3 regions of the Mycoplana sp. ABR4_002 genome follow, and region 1 is predicted to be linked to each of the others. Evidence: predicted binding sites of a transcription regulator. Region 1 holds the regulator's gene; each other region holds the start of a gene.
The links. Region 1 encodes HrcA, which represses chaperone genes, less so after heat shock. Its sites were predicted from a motif close to GTTAGCACTCNCNNNNNGNGAGTGCTAAC; they were not measured.

Region 1 (9,904 bases):
AACGGCGCCGGCAAGACCACCTGCTTCTACATGATTACCGGGCTGGTGCCGGTCGACGAGGGGACGATCGAGCTGAACGGCAACAACGTCACGACGATGCCGATGTATCGCCGCGCCCGGCTCGGGGTCGGCTACCTGCCGCAGGAGGCGTCGATCTTCCGCGGCCTGACGGTCGAACAGAACATCCGCGCCGTGCTCGAGGTGCACGACAGCGACCGCGCGCGGCGCGAGCGCAAGCTCGACAGCCTGCTTGCCGAATTTTCGATCTCGCACCTGCGCAAGTCGGCGGCAATTGCGCTCTCCGGCGGCGAGCGCCGGCGGCTCGAGATTGCCCGGGCGCTGGCGACCGACCCCACCTTCATGCTGCTGGACGAGCCTTTCGCCGGCGTCGATCCGATCTCCGTCTCCGACATCCAGGCGCTGGTCCGGCACCTGACCTCGCGCGGCATCGGCGTGCTGATCACCGACCACAATGTCCGCGAGACGCTGGGCCTGATCGATCGCGCCTACATCATCCACGCCGGCGAGGTGCTGACCCACGGCCGCGCCAACGACATCGTCGCCAATCCCGACGTGCGCCGCCTCTATCTCGGCGACAATTTCAGCCTCTAAGCCGCATCCGGCCGTCCTGCAGCGCGGCCACCGCCGGGCCGGCGACGAAAATCGCCACGGCGGGGCGCGCCCGCTTGACCAAACCCGACAAAAAAGCAATTTTTGGGCCAGTCTGAAAACGGAGCGGCAATGCGCAGCTTCCGCCCCGCCCTCATGCTGGCGCCGCACTGCGATCCCGGATGGGCCGCGCGCGGCACCAGGCACCGTAGCAACGATTGCGGCGTCGATGACGCGTCTCCCAGACGTGCGACGGCGCAAGGGAGTTCGAGCGCCCGTGGCACTAGCAGCCAGCCTTCATCTGCGGCAGAGCCAGTCTCTGGTGATGACGCCGCAACTGATGCAGTCGATCCAGTTGCTGCAGATGACGCACCTGGAACTGATCCAGTTCATCGGCAACGAGGTGGAGAAGAACCCGCTGCTGGAGGTCGTCGCGAGCGACGAGCCTGCCCGCGCCGACGACGGCCATCCGGCCGAGGCAGACTACTACTCTGTCAACGAGGATCGCCCGACGAACGACCAGGACACGGCAGAGGCGGCTTCCGGCGACCTCTACGATTCGGCGACCGCCGGCGCCGGCGAGATGGCCGAGCCGTTCGATTCCAGCCTCGAGAACGTCTTTCCCGACGATGCCGGTCCACGCGTCGCCGACGCCCCCGAATTGCTCGGCCAATGGAAGTCGATGCCCGGCGCCGGCGACGGCGAGGGCTACGACCTCGACGACTTCGTCGCCGGCCAGACGACGCTGCGCGACCACCTGACCGCCCAGGTGCCGTTCTCGCTCGCCGCGCCGGGCGACCGGCTCATCGCCGGTCATTTGATCGACCTGCTCGACGAGGCCGGATACCTGTCGACCCCTCTCGCCGAGACGGCGCTCAAGCTCGGCACGCCGCTTGCCGAGGTGCAGCGCGTGCTCGACACGCTGCAGCAGTTCGACCCGCCCGGCGTCTTCGCCCGCTCGCTGGCCGAGTGCCTGGCGATCCAGCTGCGCGCGTTCGACCGCTTCGATCCGGCCATGGCCGAGCTGGTCGGCAACCTCGAGCTCCTGGCCCGCCGCGACTTCGCCACGCTGAAGAAGCTGTGTGGCGTCGACGAGGAGGACCTGATCGACATGCTGGCGGAAATCCGCAAGCTGGACCCCAAGCCCGGCACACGGTTCCAGCCCGCCATCTCGGAGTCCGTCGTGCCCGACATCATCGTCAAAGCGGCCCCGGACGGAAGCTGGCTGATCGAACTCAATGCCGACACCCTGCCGCGGGTGCTGGTCAACAACGACTACTACGCTGCCGTGTCGCGCCGCACCGACCGGGCGAGCGAGGACCAGGCCTTCCTGAACGAGTGCCTGCAGAACGCCAACTGGCTGACCCGCAGTCTCGACCAGCGGGCTAGGACCATCACGAAGGTGGCGACCGAGATCGTCCGCCAGCAGGACGCCTTCCTGCTGCACGGCGTCGACCATCTGCGCCCGCTCAACCTGAAGACCGTCGCCGACGCCATCAAGATGCACGAATCAACCGTCAGCCGCGTCACCTCGAACAAGTATATGCTGACACCGCGGGGCCTGTTCGAGCTGAAGTACTTCTTCACCGTCTCGATCGGTGCGGCCGGGGGCGGCGACAGCCACTCGGCCGAGTCGGTGCGCCACCGCATCCGCACGCTGATCGCCCAGGAGACGCCCGAGGCGGTGCTGTCCGACGACGACATCGTCGACGTCCTGAAGAAGGGGGGCGTCGACATCGCACGGCGGACGATCGCGAAGTATCGCGAGGCGATGAACATTCCCTCCTCCGTCCAGCGCCGCCGCGAAAAGCGGGCGCTGGCCAAGGCCGCCGCGACTTGACCTCGAAAGAACGCTTTATTTCCTTACGCTTAACGAGCTGGTCCTGCATGTTTTCGGACCGACCGCATCCGCGCCGAGCACGCCGATCACCCTGCATGCCGGCGCTCCGATCCGGCTAGACGCGCGGCCCGCACGGGCCTGTCTCAGCCGCTTGACCTTGGACCAATTGCTGCCGCTCCGGCATCACTTCGACACATGGGCCTGTTGACTCCACCCTCGGGAAGGGCTAGATGCCCGCCGCAATTCCTTGGGGAAGGCTTGCCGACTTCTCTTGATATCCCCGTTTTCCCCGGCACAGTTCGCAAAGGGGCGCCGCTCGCGCGAAGTGCTTGGATGACGGGATCGGTTGGAATAGACTGTCACGCGCAAATCACAACGAGAGAGGCAACTCCATGAGTGTGCGTGTATCCGGCAAACATATGGAAATCGGCGATGCGTTTCGTCTGAAAATTGAAGATCAGATCGAAGGCGTGGTCGCCAAGTATTTCGATGGAGGGTATTCGAGCCAGGTCACCGTGGAAAAGTCCGGACCAAGGTTCAGCGCAGACTGCAAGGTCCACCTCGACACGGGCGCCGTCCTGCAAGCCAACGGAGAAGCCAACGACCCGATCATTGCCTTTGACGCGGCCTTTGAGCGGATCGAGAAGCGCCTCCGGCGCTACAAGCGCAAGCTGAAGGACTATCGCGGCGGGAATGGCCAGGCCTATGCGGAAGTCGCGTACACGGTCATGGACTCGGTTCCCGACGACGCGGATGAACTCCCGGCAGACTTTGCTCCGACCATTGTCGCGGAAAGCACGAAGAAGCTCCGGACCATGTCCGTCGCCAGCGCCGTGATGGCGCTCGACATGACGGACGAGCCGGTCTTCCTTTTTCGCAGCCCGGGGCTGGAGCAGATCAACATCGTCTATCGACGTAACGACGGAAATATTGGCTGGATAGATGCAGCCAGTATCAAAGGCTAAGGTGGCGGGGGGATGCGCCCAGGGGCTCGGCGCATCCCGCTTCAATCCTTTCACTGCGGCTCACGAGGACAGAAGCATGGCATTGGCAGGTTTGCTGCAGCAGAGTGCGATTATTCCGGCTATGAAGGCCAATTCAAAGAAGCAACTGCTTCAGGAACTGGCGATTAAAGCGGCAAAGGTCACCGGACTTCCGGAACGCGAGATTTTCGATGTGATCCTCCAGCGCGAGCGGCTTGGCTCGACGGGGGTCGGTAACGGGATCGCCATTCCGCATGGAAAACTGAAGGATCTGACCGAGATCACCGGCCTCTTCGCCCGACTTGAATCGCCGGTGGACTTCGAGGCCCTGGACGACCAGCCGGTCGATCTGGTCTTCCTGCTCCTCGCGCCCGAGGGCGCAGGCGCCGACCACCTCAAGGCGCTTTCGCGCATCGCCCGGGTGCTGCGCGATCCCGCCATGGTAGCGAAACTGCGCGCCTCGGACTCGGCCACGGCAATCTACGCCTGCCTGAGCGAGGAGCACGCGTCCAACGCCGCCTGAGGCGGCGGCAGCCAGCCGTCCGGCGAACGATCGCCGCGACCGCAGGTCTCGGCCTTTCGTGCCGCGGTTGGCGCCTGCCCCGCCGAATTGCCCTCGGTTCCGAAAGGGAACCCGGGCGCGCCGTCTGGCCCGGCGCGTTTCCCCCGTTTTCCGGATCTCCTCCGATTTCATTCGAAACGACGAGCCGACAGCCCGATAGGTTGCGCGACCTCGTTTGCGGGCGAGGCCCGCGCCGGGGGCTGCAGCGGATAAAAGCCGTCACCGGAAAACAGCCCATCTCCGCTATGCCGGACGCCGACCTCGCCCGCCGGCATCTGAAATCGACCACAGGCGCCAGCGCCCCTTCAGGCGGGAGCAAAAAACCCGGCGGCCGTTCGGCGCACCGGGTCAGGGCTTGACGGTTGGTTTCGCTCGGGTTCAGGCCTGCGGCTCGGCCTTGTCGCCGTTGGTCGAAGCCTTGGGGCCGCCCTTCGAGACGCCGACCATGGCCGGGCGCAGTACGCGGTCGCCGATCTTGTAGCCGTCCTGCACGACCTGGACGACGGTGCCGTTCGGGATTTCGGGATTGGGCACCTCGAACATCGCCTGGTGGAAGTTCGGATCGAACTTCTCGCCAACCGGCTCCAGCTTGCGAACGCCATGGCGCTCGAGCGCCGACAGCATGGCGCGTTCGGTCATCTCGACGCCTTCGATCAGCGCCAGCAGGCCGGCTTCGCCAGCCGACCTGGCTTCAGCCGGGATGGCATCGAGGCCGCGGCGCAGGTTGTCCGACACGGCCAGCATGTCGCGGGCGAAGCTGGCGACGGAATAGGTCTTTGCATCCTTGACGTCGCGTTCGGTGCGGCGGCGCAGGTTGTCCATCTCCGCCGCCAGGCGCAGGTACTTGTCGCGCAGGTCGGCGTTCTCGGCCTGCAGCAGCGCCAGCGGGTCGGCCTCGGCCTGCGGCTGGGCCTCGGTTTCGCTGCTGTCGGTCGACACAGCGGCGATCTCGGCCTCGTCGTTTGCGGCTTCGGGTCCGTGTTTGCTGGTATCGTCGGTCATGGGCTTCTCCGGATTGAGAGTCGCGCACATGCCGCAGGCTCTGCCGCCGGGCATGCACAGGTTGAACGGCCAGAGCGACCCGGCCCGTCCCGGCGGGCGGTGGGCGCTCTTGGTCGCTTCCCAGCCGTCCGCACGGCCTTGACGGTCAGCGGACGGGAGCGGGAGTTGAGGCGGATATCGAGCTTCGGGCCGAAAAAATCAAGGCTTGTTCGGCAAACGCGCTGAAATCAGGCCCGTCCGGGTCAGCGCGACAGCTGCGACATCAGTTGCGCGGTGTAGTCCACCATCGGCACGATCCGCGAATAGTTCAGCCGCGTCGGCCCGATCACCCCGACCGCGCCGACGATCCGATCGTCGCTGTCGCGGTAGGGGGCCACGATCAGTGACGAGCCGGACAGGGAAAACAGCTTGTTTTCCGAGCCGATGAAGATGCGTACGCCGGGGCCGGCCTCGGCAAGGCTCAAGAGCTCGATCAGGCTGTCCTTCTTCTCCAGGTCGTCGAACAGCATCCGCAACCGGTCGACGTCCTCCGCGCCGGCAAGCCCCTCCAGCAGGTTGGCACGGCCGCGCACGATCAGCCGGGTCGGCTTGGCCTCCTCGGTGCCGCCGGACCAGACCGCCAGCCCGCGCTCGACCAGATCCTGCGACAGCTGGTCGAGTTCGCGCCGCACCTCGCCGCGCAACCGCTCGATCTGCATCCGGGCCTCGTGGATGGTGCTGCCGCCGAGATGGGCGTTGAGGAAGTTCGCCGCTTCGGCCAGCTGCGAGCTGGTCGTCCCCGCCGGCAGGTCGATGATCCGGTTCTCGACCTGGTCGTGCTCGCCGACCAGCACCACCAATGCCTTGGTCGGCTCCAGCCGGATGAACTCGACATGCTTGAGCACAGCATCGCTCTTGCTGGTGATGACGAGGCCGGCGCCGCGCGACATGCCCGACAGCATCCGGCTGGCCTCATTCATCATCGCCTCGACGGTCTGGCCGTGCGTCGGCCGATGCACGTGGCGATCGATCGAGGCGCGGTCCTCCGCGGACAGATCGCCGACCTGCATGAAGGCGTCGACGAAGAAGCGCAGTCCGAGCTGGGTCGGCAGCCGGCCGGCGCTGACATGCGGCGAGTAGATCAGGCCCAGCGCCTCCAGGTCGCTCATGACGTTGCGCACCGAGGCGGGCGACAGCGACATCGGCAGGATACGCGACAGGTTGCGCGAGCCGAGCGGTTCGCCGTGATCGAGGTAGCCCTGGACGATCCGGCGGAAGATCTCGCCGGAGCGCTCGTCCAGCGCCTTGTGGATGTCTGTCTCTTGGGGGCTTCTCAACACCATGCCTGTCGGATGCTTTGCTGTCGTCGCAGGGCTTTCGTCGTCCTTTCCTGAATATAGTGAGGGCGCCGTGCGCCGCACAAGTGCAAATGCGGCGTGCCCAGGCGCCGGTCAGGCCGATCATTTCCCCGGCAATCGCGCCATTCGGCGATTTCCTCGCCCTTCGATCTCGTCTAGAACCGTCGCTGGCAATGGCAAGACACAGGAGTACGCGATGCGGCCGTCAGGCAGAAAGACCGACCAGATGCGCAAGGTTTCCTTCGCGCGCAATTTCTCCAAGCACGCGGAAGGCTCCTGCCTCGTCAAGTTCGGCGACACCCACGTGCTGTGCACGGCCAGCCTCGAGGAAAAGACGCCGCCATGGCTGCGTAACAGCGGCAAGGGCTGGGTGACGGCGGAGTACGGCATGCTGCCGCGCGCCACCGGCGAGCGCATGAAGCGCGAGGCCGCCGCCGGCAAGCAGGGCGGGCGCACCCAGGAGATCCAGCGGCTGATCGGCCGGTCGCTGCGCGCTGTCGTCGACCTGCCGGCGCTCGGCGAACGCCAAATTTCCATCGACTGCGACGTCATCCAGGCCGACGGCGGCACCCGCACGGCCGCGATCACCGGCGCCTGGATCGCGCTGCACGACTGCCTGAGGTGGATGGAGACGCGCGGCATGATCAAGGTCGAGAAGGTGCTGAAGGACCACGTCGCCGCGGTCTCCTGCGGCATCTTCGCCGGCCAGTCGGTGATCGACCTCGACTATCTCGAGGACTCGGCGGCAGAGACCGATGCCAACTTCGTCATCACCGGCGGCGGCGGCATCGTCGAGATCCAGGGCACGGCGGAGGGCAAGCCGTTCACCGAAGAGGAGTTCGCCAGCCTGATGGCGCTCGCCAAGGCCGGCATTGCCGAGTTGGTGGAACTGCAGAAGCAGGCGATCGCCTGACGCCGGGCGGCTTGCCCCCCGTTCACCCTTCGGGCACCCTTGCCGCAAGCGGAACGACGACGGGGGCAAGCGCATGGCCGAAACAAAAAAGGCGCCAGAGGGGGTGCTTGAGACCGCCCTCTATGCCGAGGATCTCGACGCGGCGGAGGCCTTCTACGGCGGCCTGCTCGGGCTGGAGCAGATCAGCCGCCACGCCGACCGGCACGTGTTCTACCGCTGCGGGCCCGGCGTGCTGCTGATCTTCAACCCCAAGGAGACCGTCGTGCCGCCGCCGCCGCAAGCGTTGCCGGTGCCGGTGCACGGCACCACCGGTGCGGGTCACGTCTGCTTCCGCGTTGCCGCCAGCGATCTTGATTTCTGGGCGGAAAAGCTGAAAGAAGCAGGCATCGCCATCGAGGCCGATTTTCGCTGGCCGACCGGAGCCCGCTCCATCTATTTCCGCGACCCCGCCGGAAACAGCCTCGAATGCGCCGAACCCGGCCTCTGGGGCCTGACCTGACAGGACACGACATGCGCAAGCTCGACACAAGGACGATCGTCGTCGCCAGCCACAACGCCGGCAAGATTCGCGAAATCCGCGACCTCGTCGGCCCGTTCGGCTTCGAGGCAAAGTCCGCCGCCGACCTCAACTTCGTCGAGCCGGACGAGACCGGCGCCAGCTTCGAGGAAAACGCGGCGATCAAGGCGCTCGCCTCGGCGAAAGCCGCCGGCCTGCCGGCGCTCTCCGACGATTCCGGGCTGGTGATCGACGCGCTCGGCGGCGCGCCCGGCGTCTACACCGCCAACTGGGCCGAACGCGACGACGGCAGCCGCGACTTCGCCATGGCGATGGAGAAGGTCGAGCGGGCGCTCGCCGAGAAGGGCGCGACCCTGCCGGCGGAGCGCTCCGCCCGCTTCGTCTCGGTCTTGTGCCTGGCCTGGCCCGACGGCCATACCGAGCTGTTCCGCGGCGAGGTCGAGGGTACGGTCGTCTGGCCGCCGCGCGGCAGCCAGGGCTTCGGCTACGACCCGGTGTTCCAGCCCGAAGGCTATGCCACGACCTTCGGCGAGATGAGTGCGGAGCAGAAGCACGGCTGGCGCCCCGGCGAAGCGGCGGCACTGTCGCACCGCGCCCGCGCCTTCAAGCGCTTCGTCGAAACGTGCCTGGAGGCCTGAGCCAGCGATGACGGCGGTGACCCCGTTCGCAGCGAAGCCGCCCATTGCCGGCGATCCCCTCGATCCCGGCTTCGGCGTCTATGTGCACTGGCCGTTTTGTGCCGCCAAATGCCCCTACTGCGACTTCAACAGCCATGTACGCCACCAGCCGGTCGACCAGGACCGGTTCGTGGCCGCTTTTCTGGCGGAGATGGCGACGATGCGGCGGCTGTCCGGCCCGCGCAGCGTCACCAGCATCTTTCTCGGCGGCGGCACGCCGTCGCTGATGCAGCCGTCAACCGTCGATGCCATCCTGTCCGGCATCGCCCGCCACTGGCACGTGCCCGACGGCATCGAGATCACCATGGAGGCGAACCCCTCCAGCGTCGAGGCGGAACGCTTCCGCGGCTACCGCGCGGCCGGCGTCAACCGTGTCTCGCTCGGGGTTCAGGCCCTGAACGACCGCGACCTGAGGTTTCTAGGGCGGCTGCACGACGTCGCCGATGCGCTGACGGCGATCCGGCTCGCGCGCGAGATCTTCCCGCGCATGTCCTTCGACCTGATCTATGCGCGGCCGAACCAGACGGTCGCCGAATGGGACGCCGAACTGCGCCAGGCGGTCTCCTACGCCGTCGACCATCTGTCGCTCTACCAGCTGACGATCGAGGAAGGCACGCCCTTCTTCGGCCTGCACAAGGCGGGCAAGCTGGTCGTGCCCGACGGCGAGCAGTCGGCGATCCTCTACGAGGCAACGCAGGAGATCACGGCGCGCGAGGGCCTGCCGGCCTACGAGGTCTCCAACCACGCCCGCCCTGGCGCCGAGAGCCGGCACAATCTCACCTACTGGCGCTACGGCGACTATGCCGGCATCGGCCCCGGCGCGCATGGCCGGCTGGCGACACAGGGCGCCCGGGTCGCGACCGCGACCGAGCGCCACCCCGAGACCTGGCTGAAGCTTGTGCAGGAAAACGGCCACGGCATGGTCGACCAGGAGGCGCTGGAACTGTCGGAGCAGGCTGACGAACTCCTGCTGATGGGCCTGCGCCTGACCGAGGGCGTCGACCTCGCCCGCTGGCAGGCGCTCGCCGGCCACGGTCCCGATCCCGCGCGCGAGCAGTTCCTCATCGACCACGGCTTCATCGAGAAGCTCGGCAATTCCCGCCTGCGCTGCACTCCCGCCGGAATGCTGATCCTCGACGCCGTGGTCGCCGATCTCGCCAGTTGATGGGTCAGTCTGTCTTGACCGCCGTCACATGCAACCACGTGGTCGCTCGCCCGTCATAGCCACCGCCCTGCGCCGCCTCGATCGTGACACGCCCCCATTTCTCCGTCGCATAGGTCTTTCGCAGCCAGGCGGACGTGGGGTAATTGTAGTGGCGACCGAGGCTATCCCGTCCCTCGCCCCTTCCGGCCTTGTAGCTCGCATAGAAGACCCCGCCCGGCCTAAGCGCGCGGAAAATTCGCGCCAGCACACCGCCGAGCGCGCCCGCGGCACATGGAGGAGGCTCGCATTGGCCCAGACGC
Region 2 (9,904 bases), on a different contig from region 1:
ATGGAGCTCACGATGGCCTGGACTGAAATCACCCGTCGGCACTATGCCCGGCGCGCGACCCGTTATGCAAGATGGGGTATTCGGCTTGAGCCTCACCCTTAGACGGCGGTGGTAGGAGAAGGTGCTGCGCTTCGAGCGATGGTAAACGTGGTCATGTTTTGCAACAGCCACAAGCATCGGAAAGGAAGCGCAGCATGAAGCATTATATGGGTCTTGATGTCTCGGTGAAAGAGACCGCCATCTGCATTGTCGACGAAACGGGCGAGATTTGCCGAGAGGTGAAGGTTCCCAGCCACCCCGATGACCTGATCGCGATGTTGCGAGATCCGGCTTGGAATCCTGAGCGGGTTGGCCTGGAAGCCGGACCTTTATCGCAATGGCTATTCGAGGCCCTCGCCAGGGCCGGCGTGCCGGTGATTTGCATCGAAACGCGCCATGTAAAAGCCTTCCTGAAGGCCCAGCCGAACAAGACCGATCGCAATGATGCCCGTGGCATTGCGCAGATGATGCGGGTCAACCTGTACCGCCCTGTGCACGTTAAAACGCTGGCGAGCCAGAAACGAAGGGCCCTGCTAACGGCGCGCAAGCTGCTGCAGGAAAAAGCGATCGCCATTGAAAACGACATTCGCGGACTGTTGCGCAATTTTGGGCTGAAGGTCGGGAACGTTGGCGCGGTCAAATTCGAGGAGTGATTTCGCGAGTTGGTCAATGACATGGCTGATCTTCAGGAAATCATGGAGCCGCTGCTGACAGCGAGGCGTAAGTTGCGTGAGGAATTCTCCCGGTTGCACAAGAAGGTTCTGGACATCTCGCGCAACGATGCTATGTGCCGGCTGCTAATGACGATCCCCGGTGTCGGTCCCGTCGTATCGCTGGCGTTCACGAGCACCATCGACATTCCGCAGCGGTTCAAGAACTCGAAGGCTGTTGGACCGATACTGGGGTTGACCCCGAAGCTCAACGAGTCGGGGGAAAGCAAGCGTGTTGGATGCATATCGCTGTGCGGTGACGCGATGATGCGAACGCTGCTTTACGAAGCTGCCCAGACCTTGATGATCAATGTGAAAAAATGGTCATGGCTGAAGGCCTGGGCGATGAATATCGCCAAACGGCGCGGCATGCGAAAGGCCATTGTCGCGCTCGCCCGCAGGCTGGCCGTCATCATGCATCGCATGATGAGTGACGGCACCGAATTTTGCTGGACGCGGAATGATTTGCCGGCCGCCAGCTGATCTCACTCGATAACGGCGCGGCATAATAGGAGATAACGGATTCCGCAATCCGGCGGATAGATGTCCGTCGCAGGACGATGGTGAAGTAAGTTCGAAGATCGCTTTGTTCGATCGTATAGTGACGCTCAGAACGCATGCAAGATTGTTTTACTTCATCACTCTAACCCCATGGTGGGAGGGCCAAAAGGCCGATCCCGGAGAGAAGCGAGACCCTGCGAAAGACACCAGAAGCCGGAGAAGCGGAAAGTTCGAAAGCGCTTGACCTTTACCAGCCGAATAGAGAAGCGATCTGACGGATCGTGAATGGGGCCTGGTGCAGCCCTTTCTGCCGGCGGCGCGACGTGTCGGGCGTCCCCGCACCACGGATCTGCGAGAGGTGTTGAACGCTCTGCTCTACATCGCCTCGACGGGCTGCCAGTGGCGTATGTTACCGAAGGACTTCCCGCCCTGTTCAACCGTGCAGCGCTATTTCTACGAATGGCGAGCACTGGGTCTGTGGAGCCGGATCAGCCATCTCGTGATGGAAGCGCGCGAGCTGGAAGGCAAGGAGGCCAGCCCGACGGCAGGCGTCATCGACAGCCAGAGCGTGAAAACCACCGAAAGCGGCGGCCTTCGGGGCTATGATGCCGGAAAAAAGATCAAGGGAGGCAAGCGCCACATTGTGGTCGACACGCTCGGCCTGATGGTCGGTCTCATGGTCCACAGCGCTGACATTCAGGACAGGGACGGTGCTCCGGACCTCTTGAAATCTATCCGCCACCGATGGCCCTGGTTGCTGCACGTCTTTGCCGATGGCGGCTATGCGGGCGACAAGCTGAAACGGCGACTGAAGAAAATCGGGCGCTGGACATTGGAAATCATCAAGCGATCCGACAAGGCGAAGGGCTTCGAGGTCTACCGCGCCGATGGGTCGTTGAACGCACCTTCGCATGGCTCGGCAGATGCCGCAGGCTGGCAAAAGACTTCGAGAAATCCATCGCTTCAGCCGAGGCATGGATCATGATCGCCCACATACGCCTCATCACGCGCCGCCTCTCAAGATATTGCTATTATTGAGCTCTTTTCGAGTCCGACTCTGAGGAATTTCGTCACTATTTCGAGGCCGCGATCCGGATCTAGCTCTACAAAGGACCGACTATCTGCCAGCGGTTGCAAAAGAAGCCCCGCGCAATGGCGGGGCAAGAAAGCCACGCTTGGATGAGCGTGGCCTGGGAGGATCGTGAGGACCAATCCGGCGAACCTGCTCCATCTAAGCAGCTGGCTCCTCTCTCTGGAAGGTCTGATTCTGCGATTCCGGTACGGTTGGACAAAATACCTCCCTCGAGAAGGTGCAGAATGTGAAGGCACATTGGTCGCCGGAGCAGATCGTCGGTCGCCTGGTTGCCGATGGTGTGAGTCCCGTCCGCATTTGTCCGGAAATCGATCTATCGCTTCATCTATTCCAAGGAAGACTATGCAATGGGCTCTACCGCCAGCACCTCCTCACCCGAAATGAACTACAAATTCAAATTGCTAGCACTCCATGTGGCCGAGTGCCAAAAAAATGTCATTCCCCTCTTGAAACACGAATAAGCAAAAGCCAAATCGGTTTGTGTTCGATGCCGAAGGGGGTCGCGCCCGCGTCGGATTCACACTGAGTGCGCCGTGGGGGACCTCTCAAAAGGCTCTTTGAATAGGAGAGCGACATGATGTTCCGTCCCTTACATGACCGTATTCTGGTTCGCCGCATCGAGGCCGAGGAAAAAACGGCCGGCGGCATCATCATCCCAGACACAGTGAAGGAAAAGCCACAAGAAGGTGAGGTCGTTGCTGTCGGTCCCGGTGCCCGCGACGACAGTGGGCAGTTGCAGCCGCTCGATGTAAATGCGGGGGATCGCATTCTATTTGGCAAATGGTCAGGCACCGAGATCAAGCTCAATGGCGAGGATCTTTTGATTATGAAGGTATCTGACGTGATGGGCGTGATCGAGATCGACGCGGTAGCGTGAGACGCAACCGAGTGCCGGACCTATGTCAGTCAAGCAATGCTGCTTCAGGAAGGAGTAGAAAAATGGCCGCCAAGGAAGTCAGATTCCATTCCGACGCTCGCGAGAGGATGTTGCGCGGCGTCGATATCTTGGCCAACGCCGTCAAGGTCACGCTCGGCCCGAAGGGCCGCAACGTGGTTCTCGACAAATCGTTCGGCGCACCGCGGATTACCAAGGACGGCGTCACGGTCGCCAAGGAGATCGAACTCGAGGACAAGTTCGAGAACATGGGTGCTCAGATGGTGCGGGAAGTCGCCTCGAAGACAAGCGACATGGCTGGTGACGGCACCACCACTGCTACAGTGCTCGCCCAGGCAATCGTCAAGGAAGGCGCGAAGGCTGTGGCGTCGGGCATGAACCCGATGGATCTGAAGCGCGGCATCGACAAGGCCGTAGACGCCATTGTCGAGGAGTTGAAGACAAATGCGCGGAGGATCACCAAAAACGACGAGATTGCCCAAGTCGGCACGATCTCGGCCAATGGCGACACCGAGATCGGTCGGTTCCTCGCCGAGGCCGTCGAGAAGGTTGGAAATGAAGGCGTCATCACCGTTGAGGAAGCCAGGACTGCGGTGACAGAACTGGAGGTCGTCGAAGGCATGCAGTTCGACCGCGGCTATCTCTCGCCGTACTTTATCACCAACCCGGACAAGATGCGGGTGGAGCTCGAGGAACCCTATATCCTCATCTATGAAAAGAAGCTCTCGAACCTACAGATGCTGCTTCCGGTTCTTGAAGCCGTTGTTCAATCGGGCAAGTCACTGCTGATCATTGCCGAGGACGTCGAGGGCGAGGCGCTGGCGACACTCGTCGTCAACAAACTGCGCGGCGGTCTGAAGATCGCTGCCGTCAAGGCTCCTGGCTTCGGCGATCGCCGTAAGGCTATGCTAGAAGATATCGCAATCCTGACTGGCGGGACGGCAATCTCTGAAGATCTCGGCATCAAGCTCGAAAATGTGACGCTCGACATGCTTGGACGCGCCAAGAAGGTCGACGTCGACAAGGAATGCACAACGATCGTCGACGGCGCAGGTTCGAAAAAGGAGATTCAGGGCCGCGTCGCCCAAATCAAGGCGCAGATCGAAGAAACAACATCGGACTACGATCGTGAGAAGCTGCAGGAGCGGCTGGCCAAGCTTGCTGGCGGCGTTGCCGTCATCCGCGTTGGCGGCTCAACCGAGGTTGAGGTGAAGGAACGCAAGGACCGCGTCGACGACGCCATGCATGCCACCCGGGCGGCGGTCGAGGAAGGCGTGCTGCCTGGCGGTGGTGTGGCTTTGCTGAGAGCCGTCAAGGCACTGAACAGCGTTCAGACGGAGAACGTCGATCAGAAACACGGCATTGAGATCGTCCGCCGGGCACTTGAGGCGCCGGTGCGCCAGATCGCCGAGAATGCGGGTGCCGAAGGCTCGATCATCGTCGGCAGGCTGCGCAAGAGGACCGATTTTGGCTATGGTTGGAACGCCCAGTCTAACGAGTTCGGCGATCTTTACGATCAGGGAGTGATCGACCCAGTCAAGGTTGTTCGTACTGCGTTGCAGGATGCTGCCTCGGTCGCTGGCCTGCTGATTACTACCGAGGCAATGATTGCCGAGAAACCGAAGAAGGAAGCACCGCTCCCGCCGATGCCAAGTGGCGGGATGGACTTCTGACGGCACGCGGACGCTAGGTAGATCGTAAAGCAAAGCGGGCGCTACGCCGAAGTGGGTGTGGTGTCTGGCAGTTTGGACTGCGCAAGGTGGCAGGAAGCTCCGTTGAGGTTGGACCCGAGGGTCGCTAGAAGTCGGGACCGTGCCCCCTTGAACACTGCTTCAGGGCACCGAACCTGCACAAGTGGATGGAATACGACGAAAGGCTCGGTCGATGAGAAGCTCTTCTGTCGTTCTAGGAAGTCGTCCTTCTGGGTGACCGATTGCCCTTGGTCGATCGTGTGGCGGTTTCGCCACCAAGCTGCATGCCGGAACGAACCACATGGAGTCGCCAATGCGATTTTGCCAGGCTTCATCGAACATCACGACACGCCATTTGCGGCCTTGCCTTCCGCGCTTGCTTCCTTTTATGACGTGAATCATACAGGGACGATTCCAAATTTTGGATCATGTAGTCATTCGCAACAAGATCTGGCAGCAGAGCGGGATTGCGCTGAAGAAACCCTGATTGAAGCGCTCCAGCTTATCCCCCGTTGCGGCGGCTTTCTTCATCCGTGCAGCTGTCACTAGTTATTTATCTCGCCTTCATCATTCTAGAGCGCTCGAGCTCGTCCTTGATTTTGGCCTGCAGCGCATATTTTAATGGGGAGAACGGTCAAGGCTTAGGATCGACAGGAGCTTCTCGAATTTCGGGCCTACGAAGGTAGCCTGCACGCAATTGCGGTTGTTTTGTTTCAGATGTGCCGGCGTTACGTCGGGAATATGTCGATAGTTTTGCGAGGAGAGACTGGATGAAGCGACTGTACATTTGCGCAGGTGCACTTTTTTTTGCCGCCCAGGCGGGCATCGCTTTGGCCCAGGCGGCGGCGGTACCTGAGTCCCTCATCACGCCGGGCGAGGTGGAGACCCGTATCGGTACGCTCGAGTTCAAGGATGGGGTTCCAAGCGCGGACACATCGAACAAGATCTACGACAATCTCGACTTCACCTATGCCTATCGCGCTTTCATGGACAACATGCGCGGTGTCAGTATCCATGCCCTGAAGAAGGGAATGCAGGACATCGGGATGAAGGAGAACGAGGTGCTCGTCTTCTCCGAACTGATGGACGCCAAGTCGCTGTTCCTGACGGCCAACGCGGATACTATCTACGTGATGGGCTATCTCGACCTCAGCAAGGGGCCGATCGTGCTGGAGACCCCGCCGAAATTCCTCGGCGCAGTGCAGGACGCATGGTTCCGCTGGGTGATTGACATCGGCGCACCCGGTCCCGACCGTGGCCTTGGCGGCAAGTACCTGATCGTGGGGCCGGACTATGACGGGCCGCTGCCAGAGGGCGGATTCTATGTCGCCAAGGCGCGCACCAACACGGTCCTGTGGTTCGGCCGCTCTTTCCTCGAGAACGGCAGCGATTCCAAGCCGGTGGTGGAGACGATCAAGCAATCGACAAAGGTCTATCCATACGAAGTGGGCGGCGTTGGCACGCCAATCGCCGAATTCCTTGCCGGCAAGGCGAAGCTTGGCCGCGTCGAACCGGCACCCGCCACCGTGTTCCACGAAGGCAGCGGCAAGGTGATGAACACCGTGCCGCCAAACGACTGGAGCTTCTATGAGATGCTGAACGAGGTCGTGCAGAGCGAACCCGCCACCGCGCTCGATCCCGAGCTGATGGGGCCGGTCGCAGCGATCGGCATCGTCAAGGGCAAGCCCTTCGCGCCGGACGAGCGGATGAAGAAGATCATGACCGAGGCGCTGGCGCTCGCCAACGCAACGTCGCGCACGCTGTTCATGCATCCGCGCGACGAGAGCTGGTTCTATTATCCCGACTCGTCGTGGATTAACTACTTGTTCCAGACCGGTTACGAGTTCGAAACGCCGATCCCCGAAATCACTGCAGAAGGCGTCAAGCCGTTCCCGCCGACCGGCTATCGGACCATGAACGCGCGCACCAATTTCTTCTACGGCGTCACCGGCATCACGCCCGCCATGGCGATGCGGCTGACCGGAATCGGTTCGACCTATCTGTGGACCATGCAGGATGCTGACAAGCATGCATTCGATGGGGCCAAGACATACAAGGTAACCCTACCGAAGGGCATTCCGGAGGAGAATTTCTGGTCTATCACGGTCTACGACAACATGTCCCGTTCGATGCTCGACACGCCGCAGCGTTATCCGCGCGCGGGCAGCCAGAGCTATCCGTCTCCGGCGGCCGAGGCGGACGCCGACGGCTCGACCACGATCTGGTTCGCGCCGGAGAAACCGGAAGGCGTGGCCCGCGGCAACTGGATCCAGACCGACCCCGAGAAGGGCTGGTTCACGATCCTGCGCCTCTATAGCCCGCTCCAGCCGTTCTTCGACAAGAGCTGGCGGCCGAGCGAAGTTGAGCTGGTCAAGTGAACCGCGAGGCGGCGGGCAACCGCCGCTCCCATTCCATCCTGAATCGGGAGAAGGACAGACCCATGCTTTACAAGATGCTTGCGGCCGCTGCGGTCGCGCTGGTCACCGCTGGGACGCCTGGCGGCGCCATGGCAGAGATGCCCCAGGCGATCACCACGCCCGACAGCGTGGAGACCCGGATCGGTACGCTCACCTTCAAGGATGGCGTGCCGGACCCGGGCACCGCTAAGGCGATCTATGACAATCTCGACTTCACGTATGCCTTCCGGGCGTTCACCGACACCTTCCAGGGCGTAAGCGTCGAAGCGATTCGTCAGGGCATGGAGTCTGCCGGCATCAAGGACAACGAGTTCGTCCTGTTCTCAAAGCTGATGGATGCGAATTCCATCTTCCTGACGGCGAATGCCGACACGATCTACTACTTCGCGTTCGTAAACCTGGCGGACGGACCGATGGTGCTCGAGACGCCCCCCGGTGCTCTCGGCACGATTGACGACATGTGGTTTCGCTGGGTGACGGATTTCGGCCGCCCGGGCCCGGACCGCGGCGAAGGCGGCAAGTATCTCCTGGTCGGACCCGGCTACGATGGGTTTCTGCCCGATGGCGGATACTACGTTGCCCGTTCGCGGACAAACCGGGTTCTGGTGCTCGGCCGCTCCTTCCTGCAGAACGACGATCCCGCGCCCGTGGTAGAAGAGATCAAGGCGACGACGAAGCTCTATCCATACGCTGAGGGCGGAGTCGGCATGTCGATCGGCCGGTTCCTCGAGGGTGGGGTCATGCTGGGCCGCGACGCCGAGCCCAAGGCTGCCGTCTTCCACGAGGGAACCGGGCTCGCGGTCAATACCGTGCCCCCGAACGACTACAGCTACTACGAGATGCTGAACGACCTGGTGCAGGCCGAGCCGGCAGTCGTTCTGGACCCCGAACTGATGGGGCCGATCGCCGCAGTCGGGATCGTCAAGGGCGAGCCGTTCGCGCCGGACGAGCGGATGAAGAAGATCCTGACCGAAGCTGTAGCGCTCGCCAATGCGACGAGCCGCACACTCGGCTTCGAGCCGGAATATTCGGGCGTCTACTACTACGAGGACTCCCAGTGGTGGAATCCCCTGTTCGCGGGCGGCTACTTGTTCGAGACACCGCCACCCGAGATCACGGCAGAGGGCGCCAAGCCGCTTCCGCCGAGTGGTTACCGACGGATGCAAGCGCGGACGGCGTTCTTCTACATTGCCACCGGCATCACCCCGGCAATGGTCATGCGGCTGACCCAGGTCGGCTCGCAATATTTGGGCTCCATGAAGGACGCGAACGGCAACTATTTCGATGGCGCCAAGACCTACAAGGTGACGCTGCCGAAGGGCATTCCCGCCGCCGCATTCTGGTCGTTCACGCTCTATGACAACCAGAGCCGGTCGATGCTGGCGACGCCGCAGAAATATCCGCGTGCCGGCAGCCAGTCGTTCCCCTCGCCCGCGGCGGAAGCGAACGCCGATGGCTCGACAACCGTGTGGTTCGCGCCTGAGCAGCCGGAAGACGTGGCCCGCGGCAACTGGATCCAGACCGACCCCGAGAAGGGCTGGTTCACCCTCTTACGCCTCTACAGCCCGCTCGAGCCGTTCTTCGATAAAAGTTGGCGGCCGAGCGAGATCGAACTGGTGAAATAGAATCGACGGGGCCGGTTCACGACCGGCCCCGCCTGTTCCAGTCAAGTGAGCCCTGAGGGCCGGCGGAAGAGCCAAGAGCCGCGCGGACCTGCACCAACCACAGGCGAGCAGGATGTTTCATCCCGAAGCCAAAAAAGCACACGCGAACGCAATACCTTTCGCGCGGGCCGCGAATCTGCAACATCCTGGTGAAATTCCCATTAATGCGGATTTCGGTTTCTGACCGCGCTTACCGGGGAGAGCTATCGTAGCTCTTCGCCAAGCTCTCTAGCTCCTCGCGCGAAATCGCTGATTCTTTTCAGAGACCTGCCGATAGCATTCCGTCAGACTGTATCATTTGTTGAGGAGGCGGTCAGATGTATCGACCGCGACTTTTACGGGGGTAAGCGTCGGGTCTCTCAGTTAAAGAGCAGTGGGCAGCACCACAAGCGGCGTCGCTCTTGTTTCCGAGAAGCATTGCCAACATGGTGCTGCCGGCTTTAAGGCTAATTGCGCCACTTCTTTGCCAGAGACGTCAGCCCCACCCGCTGGGGCTGGGGTGAGACTGACGCATTCGTGCTCAAGTGCGGGATTGAGCAGATGTATTGATATACCAATTGTCTTGCCTGAGGCTGGCTGACAGATCTTGTTAGAACGGTTCCGTCAGCCAAACCGAGTAGGCCTCTGCCTCCTAAAGGGATTTGGGACACGGCGACACCTAGCCACCTTTCAGATTGGCCATGCAATGAACCGAGGGAAACAATTCTCGGTAGATATGTTGCCTTCTCAACGTTCCCGCTCTGGTGTGGGGAGGATCCGAACAAAATGCGGCTACAGTGGCCAGATAACGGGGATGAGGAGGCAGGCCGTGATGCCTGTAGCAATGTTCAGCGGCAGCCCGATGCGTGTGAAGTCGGCAAAGCGGTATCCGCCAGGCGCATAGACCATCGTGTT
Region 3 (9,904 bases), 550 kb from region 1:
CGGCCTCGGTGACGGCGCCACCGGCCAATAGATCGCGGATGCGGCTGGACGAGATCACGTCGGCGTTCTCGTCGCGGTAGGCGTCGACGAGCGTCACGCCGAAGCCGTTTTCCTCGCCGGCGGCGATCATGAAGGCGGGACCGCCTTCCCTGCCCTTGCCGAAATGGAAGTCGAAGCCGGTGACGACATGGCCGGCATGGAGCCAGTCGAGCAGCACCTGCTGGACAAACTCCGCCGCCGTCATCTGCGAGAACTGCCGGTTGAAGGGATATTCGATCACCGCCGCAAACCCCATCCCTTCCAGGATGCGGGCCTTCAATGGCGCCGGCGTCAGGCGGAACACGGGTTGGTCGGGTCGGAACACCGTGCGCGGATGCGGCTCGAAGGTCAGCACCAGCGCCGGCACATTCTGCGACCGCGCAATGTCGAGCGCGCGCTGCAGCACGGACTGATGGCCACGGTGGACGCCATCGAAATTGCCGATCGCGACGACGCCGCCGCGGAGATGCTGGGGCAACGGCTCCTTCGTCTCGTTTCGATGGAATACGGTCATGGCCCTTTTTTCCCGTATCGTTACTGCAGGCGCGGCATCCACCACTTCGGCGTGGCACTTTCGCGCTTCAGGAAGGCTTTCAGCTTCGCCTCGTCGGTTACTCCGTTCACCACATATTCCTGCGCATGGATGCCGCCGGAAATGTAGAGCACGTCGAGCCCGTAGCCCTCGGCACCGCGCACATCGGTCGGCATGCCGTCGCCGATGGCGATGACGCGCGCGAGATCGATCGCGCCGCGAACGTCGCGCGCCTCCTCGAGCGTCTTCTCGTAGATCGGCCGGTGCGGCTTGCCGGCGATCAGCGTCGAGCCGCCCATCTCGCCATAAAGCTTGGCAAGCGCGCCCGCGCAGGGGATCAGCCTGTGGCCGCGCTCGACGACGAGGTCGGGATTGGCGCAGATGAAGGGCAGATGCCGCGCAGCCAGCCGCTCCAGTTCCGGGCGGTAGTCCTCCGGCGTCTCCTTCTCGTCATTGCGCAAACCGGCGCAGACGACGATGCCGGCCTGCTCGGCCGAAACGGCCTCGACGCCCAGCCCGTCCAGCAACGGCACGTCCTTGCGCGCGCCGATGAAATAGACCTTCTCCGGTCCCGAGGCGATCAGCGCGCGGGTGACGTCGCCGGACGTAACGATGCGGTCGTAGGCCTCGTCAAGCACGCCCAGGCCCCGGATCTGGACCCTCACGCCGGGATGCGGCCGCGGAGAATTGGTGATCAGGACGACCGTGAGGCCGGCCGCCCGCGCCTGCGCGAGCGCCTCCGAGGCCGCGGCAAAGGCCTCCACGCCATTGTGCAGCACGCCCCAGACGTCGCAAAGGACGACGTCGTACTGGTCGGTGATCTCGCTGAAGGACTGAATGCGCTTGGCCATGCTCGTTTCCCGATCCTGAGGGGCCCGGCTGACATCGCAAAGCCCGACGGAGAAAACAAGAGCCCCCCGGCAATTTTGCCGCGCGGCCCCTAGATCGGCAGGCGCAGCGCGAAACCGACGATCGCACAGGCCAGGAGCGTCTGGACGATCCCGAACCCGAGGCGCAACAGCATGACCGTCGCCGCCGCCGTCAGAAGCACGGCCAACGGGTCGATCGAGGCAAGGGTCGGCATCGCCATCGAGATCGGACCGGCCTCGAGCGTCCCGACCTCGCGGAAGAGCACGTGCAGGCCGAACCAGATCGCGAGGTTGAGGATGACGCCGACGACGGCGGCCGAGATGGCCGAGAGCGCGCCGGAAAGGGCCGCGTGCTGCCGCAACCGCTCGACATGGGGCGCGCCGAGAAAGATCCAGAGGAAGCAGGGAACGAAGGTCACCCAGGTCGTCAGCCCTGCGCCGAGCAGCCCGGCCGTGAGCGGGTCGAGCCCGGCGCCGTCGCGGGCGGCGGCCAGAAAGCCGACGAAGGAGAGCACGAGCACCAGCGGCCCGGGCGTCGTCTCGGCCAGCGCCAGGCCGTCGAGCATCTCGCCGGGCCTCAGCCAGTGATAGGTGTCGACCGCTTGCTGGGCGACATAGGCCAACACCGCGTAGGCCCCGCCGAAGGTCACAACCGCCATCTTCGAAAAGAAGACGCCAATGGCGGCAAAAGCGCCGGGTCCCTCGGGAAGCAGCGGAACGAGGGCAAAGGGCGCCGCCCACAGGGCGATGCCGACAACGGCGATCGCCATCGTCCGGCCGAGGCCGCGGCGCCGATCGGAGACGGTTTCGCCGATGACCGAGGGCTTGTCCGGCGCGTGCGCCCTGTGACCTGGCGGCGGCTGCAGCAGGCCGGGTGCGGTTCGCGCGACAAGATAGCCGGTCATGCCCGCCGCGGCGATGACCAGCGGAAACGGCAGCGCCAGGAAAAACAGGCACGCGAAGGCGAGCGCCGCCAGCAGGCGGGCGAGCGGCGTCTTCAGTGCGCGGCGGGCCACGCGCAGCAGCGCCTCGATCACGATCGCCAGCACCGCCGCCTTGAGGCCGAAGAACAAGGTTTGCAGCCAGTCGGTGCGCTGGAACAGAGCGTAGGCCGCCGAAAGCGCGCAGATGACGACGAAGCCCGGCAGGACGAACAGCGTTCCCGCGACGATGCCACCGCGCGTGCCGTGCAGCAGCCAGCCGACATAGGTGGCGAGCTGCTGCGCTTCCGGTCCGGGCAGCAGCATGCAGTAGTTGAGGGCGTGCAGGAAGCGGCTTTCGGAAATCCATCGGCGGTCTTCGACCAGTTCCTTGTGCATCAGCGCGATCTGGCCGGCCGGGCCGCCAAAGCTCAAGAGCCCGACCCGGGCCCAGACCCTTGCCGCCTCGCCGAAGGACGGATGCGGCGGCGCATCCGCCTCAAGGTCGGCATCGATGGGCTTATCCACGGTCGCGGCCATCCTTCCTGCGGGGGGTATGGGAGACCCAGTCGTGCTTCTCGTCGGCCGCATCGCGCGCCCAGCGGTACAAGGCGTCATAGACGAGCATCCCGGCCTCGAGCTGCTCCAGATCGTCGGCGAACATGCGCGACAGGCCGAGCGAGACGGCCAGAAGGCCCGCGGCCTGCGGCTCCAGATCCGGGCGATTGGTGTCGGCGCCGCGCACGATCCGCGCGAGTTGCTTCAGCGCCGGAAAATCGAGACCGAATTCCTCGACCATGACGTCGAAGCTGCACAGTTCGCCGCGATGGCTCCAGTCCACGCCCTCGATGTCGAAGGGCGTCGCGCCGAAGCGATCGGCGACGGCCTGCACCTCGGATGGCGCGACGAAGAGGAAGCGCGCCTGCGGATCGACGAACCGCCGGATCAGCCACGGACAGGCGATGCGGTCGATCTTGGGCCGCGACCGGGTCACCCAAAGCGTTCCGCCGGTCGCACTTCGCTGCGGCAGGCTTTTGACCGGAACGAGCGGTAGCGCCGCCTCCTGCCATGCGACGAAGCCACCCTCCAGGACCTCTGCCTGCGCGCCCTGGCAGCGCAGCATCGCGGCGACGCCCTCGCTGAGCTTCAGCCCCTTCTGGCAGACGACCACCACCCAACGACCGCGGTAGTCGGACGACCAGGCCGAAACAGCGGCATGGTCCCTGCGGACAGCGGCGGGCAGCAGCAAGGGCGCGGCGGCGAAGTCGTCGTCATCGCGAACGTCGACCAGCACCGGCGCTCGCGGCGTGCCGACCAGACGAGAAAGCTTCTCGGGGGAAATTCCGTTGTAGGAAGCCATGATACGTCCCTCTATGTGACAGTAAAGGACGCGAATTTCGGCATGGCGCCTCGTGGGGTATCGCAAACCCCATGGCATTGTTAAAGCCAATCAGTCCGTCCAAGTCAACAACGATCGGCTTGTTCGATTTTTTTCCCGAACCCATCCTTGACTCGTGCTCGCCCGACGCCTATCTCGGCTCCGCTAGCACTCTCCATTTGCGAGTGCTAACAAAAAAATCCACCGGGTCGGTTCCGATCCGAGACATGTCATTTGATCGAGGGATTAGACAATGGCAACCACCAATTTCCGCCCGCTCCACGATCGCGTCGTCGTCCGTCGCGTCGAGTCCGAGGAAAAGACCAAGGGCGGCATCATCATTCCGGACACCGCCAAGGAAAAGCCGCAGGAAGGCGAAATCGTCGCCGTCGGCTCGGGTGCCCGCGATGAAAGCGGCAAGCTGGTCGCACTCGACGTCAAGGTCGGCGACCGCGTCCTGTTCGGCAAGTGGTCGGGCACCGAGGTCAAGCTCGAGGGCGAAGAGCTTCTGATCATGAAGGAAGCCGACATCATGGGCATCATCGGCTGATCGCCGATCTTCCCACCGCGAACTTCCCCTAACTTCAAGCCGGGCAATCCGGCATTTCGAAACCAGGAGTTTTGAAAATGGCAGCCAAAGAAGTCAAATTCGGCCGCACCGCGCGCGAAAAGATGCTGCGTGGCGTCGACATCCTCGCGGATGCAGTCAAGGTCACCCTCGGCCCGAAGGGCCGCAACGTCGTCATCGACAAGTCCTTCGGCGCGCCGCGCATCACCAAGGACGGCGTGTCGGTCGCCAAGGAAATCGAACTGGAAGACAAGTTCGAGAACATGGGCGCCCAGATGGTCCGCGAAGTCGCTTCGAAGACCAACGACATCGCCGGTGACGGCACCACCACCGCAACCGTGCTCGCCCAGGCGATCGTTCGCGAAGGCGCCAAGGCCGTTGCCGCCGGCATGAACCCGATGGACCTGAAGCGCGGCATCGACCTCGCCGTCACCGAAGTCGTCAAGGATCTCCAGGCCAAGGCCAAGAAGATCAACACCTCGGAAGAAGTTGCCCAGGTCGGCACGATCTCGGCCAACGGCGAGCGCCAGATCGGCCTCGACATTGCCGAAGCCATGCAGAAGGTCGGCAATGAAGGCGTGATCACCGTCGAGGAAGCCAAGACCGCCGAGACCGAGCTCGAGGTCGTCGAAGGCATGCAGTTCGACCGTGGCTACCTGTCGCCCTACTTCGTGACCAACCCGGAAAAGATGGTCGCCGAACTCGAAGACGCATTCATCCTGCTGCACGAGAAGAAGCTCTCCAACCTGCAGGCCATGCTTCCGGTTCTCGAAGCCGTCGTCCAGACCGGCAAGCCGCTCCTCATCATCGCTGAGGACGTCGAGGGCGAAGCCCTGGCAACTCTCGTCGTCAACAAGCTGCGCGGCGGCCTCAAGATCGCTGCCGTCAAGGCTCCGGGCTTCGGCGACCGCCGCAAGGCGATGCTCGAAGACCTCGCCATCCTGACCGGCGGTACCGTGATCTCCGAAGACCTCGGCATCAAGCTCGAAACCGTCACGCTCGACATGCTCGGCCGTGCGAAGAAGGTCTCGATCACGAAGGAAAACACCACGATCGTCGACGGCGCCGGCAAGAAGTCGGAAATCGAAGGTCGCGTTGCCCAGATCAAGGCCCAGATCGAGGAAACCACCTCCGACTACGACCGCGAGAAGCTGCAGGAACGCCTGGCCAAGCTCGCCGGCGGCGTCGCCGTCATCCGCGTCGGCGGTGCGACGGAAGTCGAAGTGAAGGAAAAGAAGGACCGCATCGACGACGCGCTCAACGCCACCCGCGCTGCCGTCCAGGAAGGCATCGTTGCCGGCGGTGGCGTCGCGCTGCTGCGTTCCGGCTCCAAGATCAGCGTCAAGGGCGAGAACGACGACCAGGACGCCGGCATCAACATCGTTCGTCGCGCTCTGCAGGCTCCGGCCCGCCAGATCGTCGAGAACGCTGGTGATGAAGCCTCCATCGTCGTCGGCAAGATCCTCGAGAAGAACGAGGACAACTTCGGCTACAACGCCCAGACCGGCGAATATGGCGACATGATCGGCATGGGCATCGTCGACCCGGTCAAGGTCGTTCGCACGGCTCTGCAGGACGCCGCTTCGGTTGCCGGCCTGCTCGTCACCACCGAAGCCATGATCGCCGAGCTGCCGAAGAAGGACGCACCGGCAATGCCGGGCGGCATGGGCGGCATGGGCATGGACGGCATGATGTAATCAGGCGCCAGCCTGATCCGTCACCCAGCAATACGGGGCGGCCTTCGGGCCGCCCTTTTTCTTTGGCCGGGGCCGGGGAGCTCTACGCGCCGGATGCCAGACAATGGCGAGAACCGCCCCGGACGCGAACACACGCCATGCGCGCACGACGCTGGCGCGGGCCGGATCAGCCAGGGCAGAGCGCCTGGCCGCCTCGCGTTAACTGTTCGTTGAATATGTGCTTCCAAATCACAGAGATAGAATCATAATACAGATGCCGGCCAGGCCATTGTGCGAGGCGGTGGACGACCGTGGGCGCCCCCTTGACCGGAACCCGCGGTTGTCGAAGTAATGACAGCGATCCGCGAAGCCCGCACCTTCGCCGGTCGCAGCGAGTGCATTGGGGAATGCCAGCAGTGCAATGCGTGGCATGAGGGTGGAGTCGGACCTGCCGGCTGGGGATATCGTGTTCAAAATTGCCAAGACTGCATTTGCTTCGCCGTTCGTGCCCGGCTCGGTGTCGTTCGACCCTTCCGACAACGAACTTCTCACCCAGTATTGCGTGACTGAGCGCTGGACCGGCGACCTGTCGAACGGGCTGCTGCGGCTGGGCGAGAAGGCCACCCGGATGCACCGGCTCGACGAGCGCAATTGCGGCCTGCTGAACCTCGTCCGGTGCTACGATCCGCTCGACCGCAACCGCGTGCTCGAGCTCTTCGAGCAGGCGGCCACGGCCTCTTCGTCCTTCTGCTTCTCGACGACCATCGAAATCGAGGGGGCGTCGCGCCAGCCGGTCTTCTGCGTCGGTGAGTCGACCGGTCTGGAGCAACGCTATGCCGGCACGATCCTCGGGGTATTTGTCTTCCCCCGCTTCCAGATCGAGCGCCCCGGCCAGGTGCACGTCCCGCAGTAGTCCGAACGCCCGGCTGCGAGCCGGAGCGGCGCAAGGCCGGCTATGCGGCCTTGACTGCGTCGCCGGCCCGCGGCTGCGGGCGGCCGAGGAAATAGCCCTGCGCCTCGTTGCAGCCCTCGGCGCGCAGGATCGCGAGCTGGTCGCCCGTCTCCACGCCTTCCGCCAGCACCGGCACCTCCAGCGTCTGGCCGAGCGCCACGATCGCGCGCAGGATCGCCTTTGCCTGCGGGCTTTCCTCCACCTCGTTCATGAAGCTGCGGTCGAGCTTGATCTTGTCGAAGGGGAAGGACCGGAGCGTCTCGAGCGAGGAATAACCGGTGCCGAAGTCGTCGATGGCGATGGTGACGCCGAGCGCCTTGATCTGACGCAAGGTCCGCAGGGCGCGCTCCTTGTCGCCGATAATCGTCGACTCGGTGATCTCGAGTTCCAGCCGGCGCGGGGCAAGGCCGGTCTCCGACAGCACCCGGCTGACCAGATCGGCGACGTCGGCATTGCCGAGTTGCACCGGCGAAAGGTTGACGGCGATCTTGTGCGGGACCTCCCAGCTCGCCGCCTCGCGGCAGGCCTCACGCAGGACCCATTCCCCGATGGGAAGAATGGCGCCGCATTCCTCTGCGACCGGAATGAACTCCGATGGCGAGATCATGCCCTTCTCCGGGTGGCTCCAGCGCAGCAGCACCTCATAGCCGGTGACGCGGCCCGAGCCGACGGCCTTCTGCACCTGGTAGTGCAGCAGCAATTCGCCGCGTCCGGGAGCCTGCCACAGGTCCTTCGCCATCAGGCGCCGGTTGCGCGCGACCTCGTCCATCGAGACCTCATAGAAGCAGACCGTCTGGGTCAGCGCCTCCTTGGCCCGGTACATGGCAAGGTCGGCATTGTTGAGAAGCGCCTCCAGATTGTCCGCGTCCTGCGGATAGATGGCCACGCCCAGGCTGGCGCCCGGCTTCAGCTCGTAGTCGTCGATGGTAATGTCCTCCTGGAAGCAGCGCTCCAGGCGACGGATGAAATCGTCGAGTTCGGCCACGTCGTCAAAGCGCTTGAAGGCCGCGAACTCGTCACCGCCGAAGCGCGCCACCGTCTCGCCCGCACCGAGGCAGTCCCTCATCCGCTGCGACAGCGTGGTGAGCACCTGATCGCCCACGGCGTGGCCGCGCGTGTCGTTGATCTCCTTGAACTTGTCGAGATCGATGCCGATCGCGGCCACCTTGCCGGAAGACCGGGCGGCGAGGTCGATCACCGCTCCCAGGCTGTCGTTGAAGCTCGCCCGGTTCGGCAATCCGGTCAGGCCGTCGTGCCGGGCCATGAAGGCAATCTGCTCCTCGTTGCGCAGGCGCTCGGATATGTCGTCGTAGGTCGCAACCCAGCCACCTTCGGGCAAGGTTCGATAGCGGATCTGGAGCGACACACCGCTGGAAAGCTTCTCCACGATCGCGCCGCTCTGCTGGATCGTTGCACGGTGGCGGGCGTAGATATCCGACGCCATCGGCAGCCAGACCTCCGGATTCTGATAGGCCTTGGCCAGCGCCCGGTCGATGAGTTCGCGGAAGCTGAGACCGGGGCGCACACGCTCGCCGGGAAAGTCGAACAGCTCGGCGAAGCGTCTGTTGGAGAGGACGAGCCGCTCATCACGATCGAACAGGCACAGTCCCTGGGACATGTTCTCCAGCGCAAGGTCGAGGTTCTTGCTGACCTCGGCGATGCGCTCGGCGTCGGCCTTTTCCTTCGTCACGTCCTTCGTGATCTTGGTATAGCCGATCAGCGCGCCGGCTTCGTCGTGGATCGGGTCGATGACGACATGCGCCCAGAAATAGGTCCCGTCCTTCCGGTAGCGGCGTCCTTCGGCTTCGTGCTTGCCGTTGTCCCGGGCGAGGCGCAGGGCCTTTTCCGGCAGCCCCGCCTGGCGCTCCTGCGCGCTGTAGAAGCGGGAGAAGTGCTCGCCGACAATCTCTTGCGCCTTGTAGCCCTTGGTGCGCTCGGCGCCCTCGTTCCAGTTGGCGACGATGCCGTTCGGATCGAGCGTGTAGATCGCGTAGTCGGACACGCCCTGGACGAACATGGCGAACTGGCGCATGCCTTCGGCCACCGTCGTCTCTGCCTGCTTGGCGAAGATGGCGGCCGTCAGCCCGGTGAGCAGCAGCGAAAGGGCGACGACGGCGATCAGCGGCGCCATCAGCGCGGCCGACAGCATCGAACCATCGTTGACCTGCATCGGCCCCGGCACGACCGTGACGGCGCCCATGCCTATGAAATGGAGCGAGACCACGCCGAGCGCCATGGCCGCCGTCGCCATCACGCGCGAGGAGCCGCCGTGGCGCGTGCACAGAACCAGAGCAAGTCCGCTGAAGAACACTCCGCTCGCCACCGATATCGCCACCAGCATCGGGTCCCAGGCGATCTCGCCCGGCAGTTCGAGTGCGGCCATGCCGATGTAGTGCATGGTGGCGATGCCTGCGCCGACGATGAGCCCGCCTGCGGCCGCCGCAGCCGATCCCGCCACATAGGTCGCAAGCCCCGCACCGATCGTCGTGACGACGATGGCGACAATCAGCGAGATGAGGGTCAGGTGCATGCCGAAGCCCATGACCACGCCGGGGTCGTAGGCCAGCATCGCGATGAAATGCGTCGCCCAGATGCCGAACCCGCTGGAAGCGCCGGCCGCGCCGAGCCAAAGCGTGCGTGCCCTGCCCGACGCCGCCCGCGCCCGCTGGATCAGCGAAACGGCCACGAAGCAGGACAGGAAGCAGATCAATGCGGCAAGAAGAACCAACCGCAGATCGTGCTCTACGGTGATGCAGGAAAGAACGCGAAGCATGTGAAATCCGGCAGAGTGAGCTTTCGCGAGCACTCAGCGGGACAAAGCTGAAGAATGCATGAACCGCGCTGGCAGGTGGGGCGCCTGATGCAAACAAATTTAAACGTCGTGCCTAACAACTCCTGAACGGCACGTGGGCGCCAGGCGGGCGACCAGCCCGCTGGCATTTCACAGCGTCAGGCTTTTCAGGTCCAGCG

Region 2: the regulator HrcA is predicted to act here: its motif matches at 2,744-2,772, upstream of ACXAGF_RS22865 (co-chaperone GroES).
Region 3: the regulator HrcA is predicted to act here: its motif matches at 3,903-3,931, upstream of groES (co-chaperone GroES).

What each region holds. Positions count from the first base shown of each region.
Region 1 is NZ_JBSWVO010000001.1:335,665-345,568, reverse strand. Features, by position in the region: gene lptB (LPS export ABC transporter ATP-binding protein) at 1-612, shown strand, start outside; gene rpoN (RNA polymerase factor sigma-54) at 887-2,449, shown strand; gene hpf (ribosome hibernation-promoting factor, HPF/YfiA family) at 2,842-3,414, shown strand; gene ptsN (PTS IIA-like nitrogen regulatory protein PtsN) at 3,491-3,955, shown strand; gene grpE (nucleotide exchange factor GrpE) at 4,373-4,996, opposite strand; gene hrcA (heat-inducible transcriptional repressor HrcA) at 5,239-6,318, opposite strand; gene rph (ribonuclease PH) at 6,530-7,246, shown strand; gene ACXAGF_RS01650 (VOC family protein) at 7,320-7,745, shown strand; gene rdgB (RdgB/HAM1 family non-canonical purine NTP pyrophosphatase) at 7,757-8,401, shown strand; gene hemW (radical SAM family heme chaperone HemW) at 8,409-9,605, shown strand; partial or broken gene ACXAGF_RS01635 (class I SAM-dependent methyltransferase) at 9,610-9,904, opposite strand, start outside.
Region 2 is NZ_JBSWVO010000003.1:101,663-111,566, reverse strand. Features, by position in the region: partial or broken gene ACXAGF_RS22880 (IS110 family RNA-guided transposase) at 195-1,232, shown strand; one part of gene ACXAGF_RS22875 (IS5 family transposase) at 1,522-2,125, shown strand; one part of gene ACXAGF_RS22875 (IS5 family transposase) at 2,125-2,288, shown strand; partial or broken gene ACXAGF_RS22870 (IS30 family transposase) at 2,576-2,696, shown strand; gene ACXAGF_RS22865 (co-chaperone GroES) at 2,918-3,220, shown strand; gene groL (chaperonin GroEL) at 3,283-4,911, shown strand; gene ACXAGF_RS22855 (DUF1254 domain-containing protein) at 5,700-7,307, shown strand; gene ACXAGF_RS22850 (DUF1254 domain-containing protein) at 7,370-8,971, shown strand; gene ACXAGF_RS22845 (SLC13 family permease) at 9,782-9,904, opposite strand, start outside.
Region 3 is NZ_JBSWVO010000001.1:882,289-892,192, reverse strand. Features, by position in the region: gene ACXAGF_RS04235 (bifunctional riboflavin kinase/FAD synthetase) at 1-553, opposite strand, end outside; gene ACXAGF_RS04230 (TIGR01459 family HAD-type hydrolase) at 574-1,422, opposite strand; gene chrA (chromate efflux transporter) at 1,512-2,900, opposite strand; gene ACXAGF_RS04220 (chromate resistance protein ChrB domain-containing protein) at 2,881-3,720, opposite strand; gene groES (co-chaperone GroES) at 3,992-4,288, shown strand; gene groL (chaperonin GroEL) at 4,366-6,003, shown strand; gene ACXAGF_RS04205 (hypothetical protein) at 6,449-6,895, shown strand; gene ACXAGF_RS04200 (bifunctional diguanylate cyclase/phosphodiesterase) at 6,936-9,707, opposite strand; gene ACXAGF_RS04195 (NAD(P)/FAD-dependent oxidoreductase) at 9,876-9,904, opposite strand, start outside.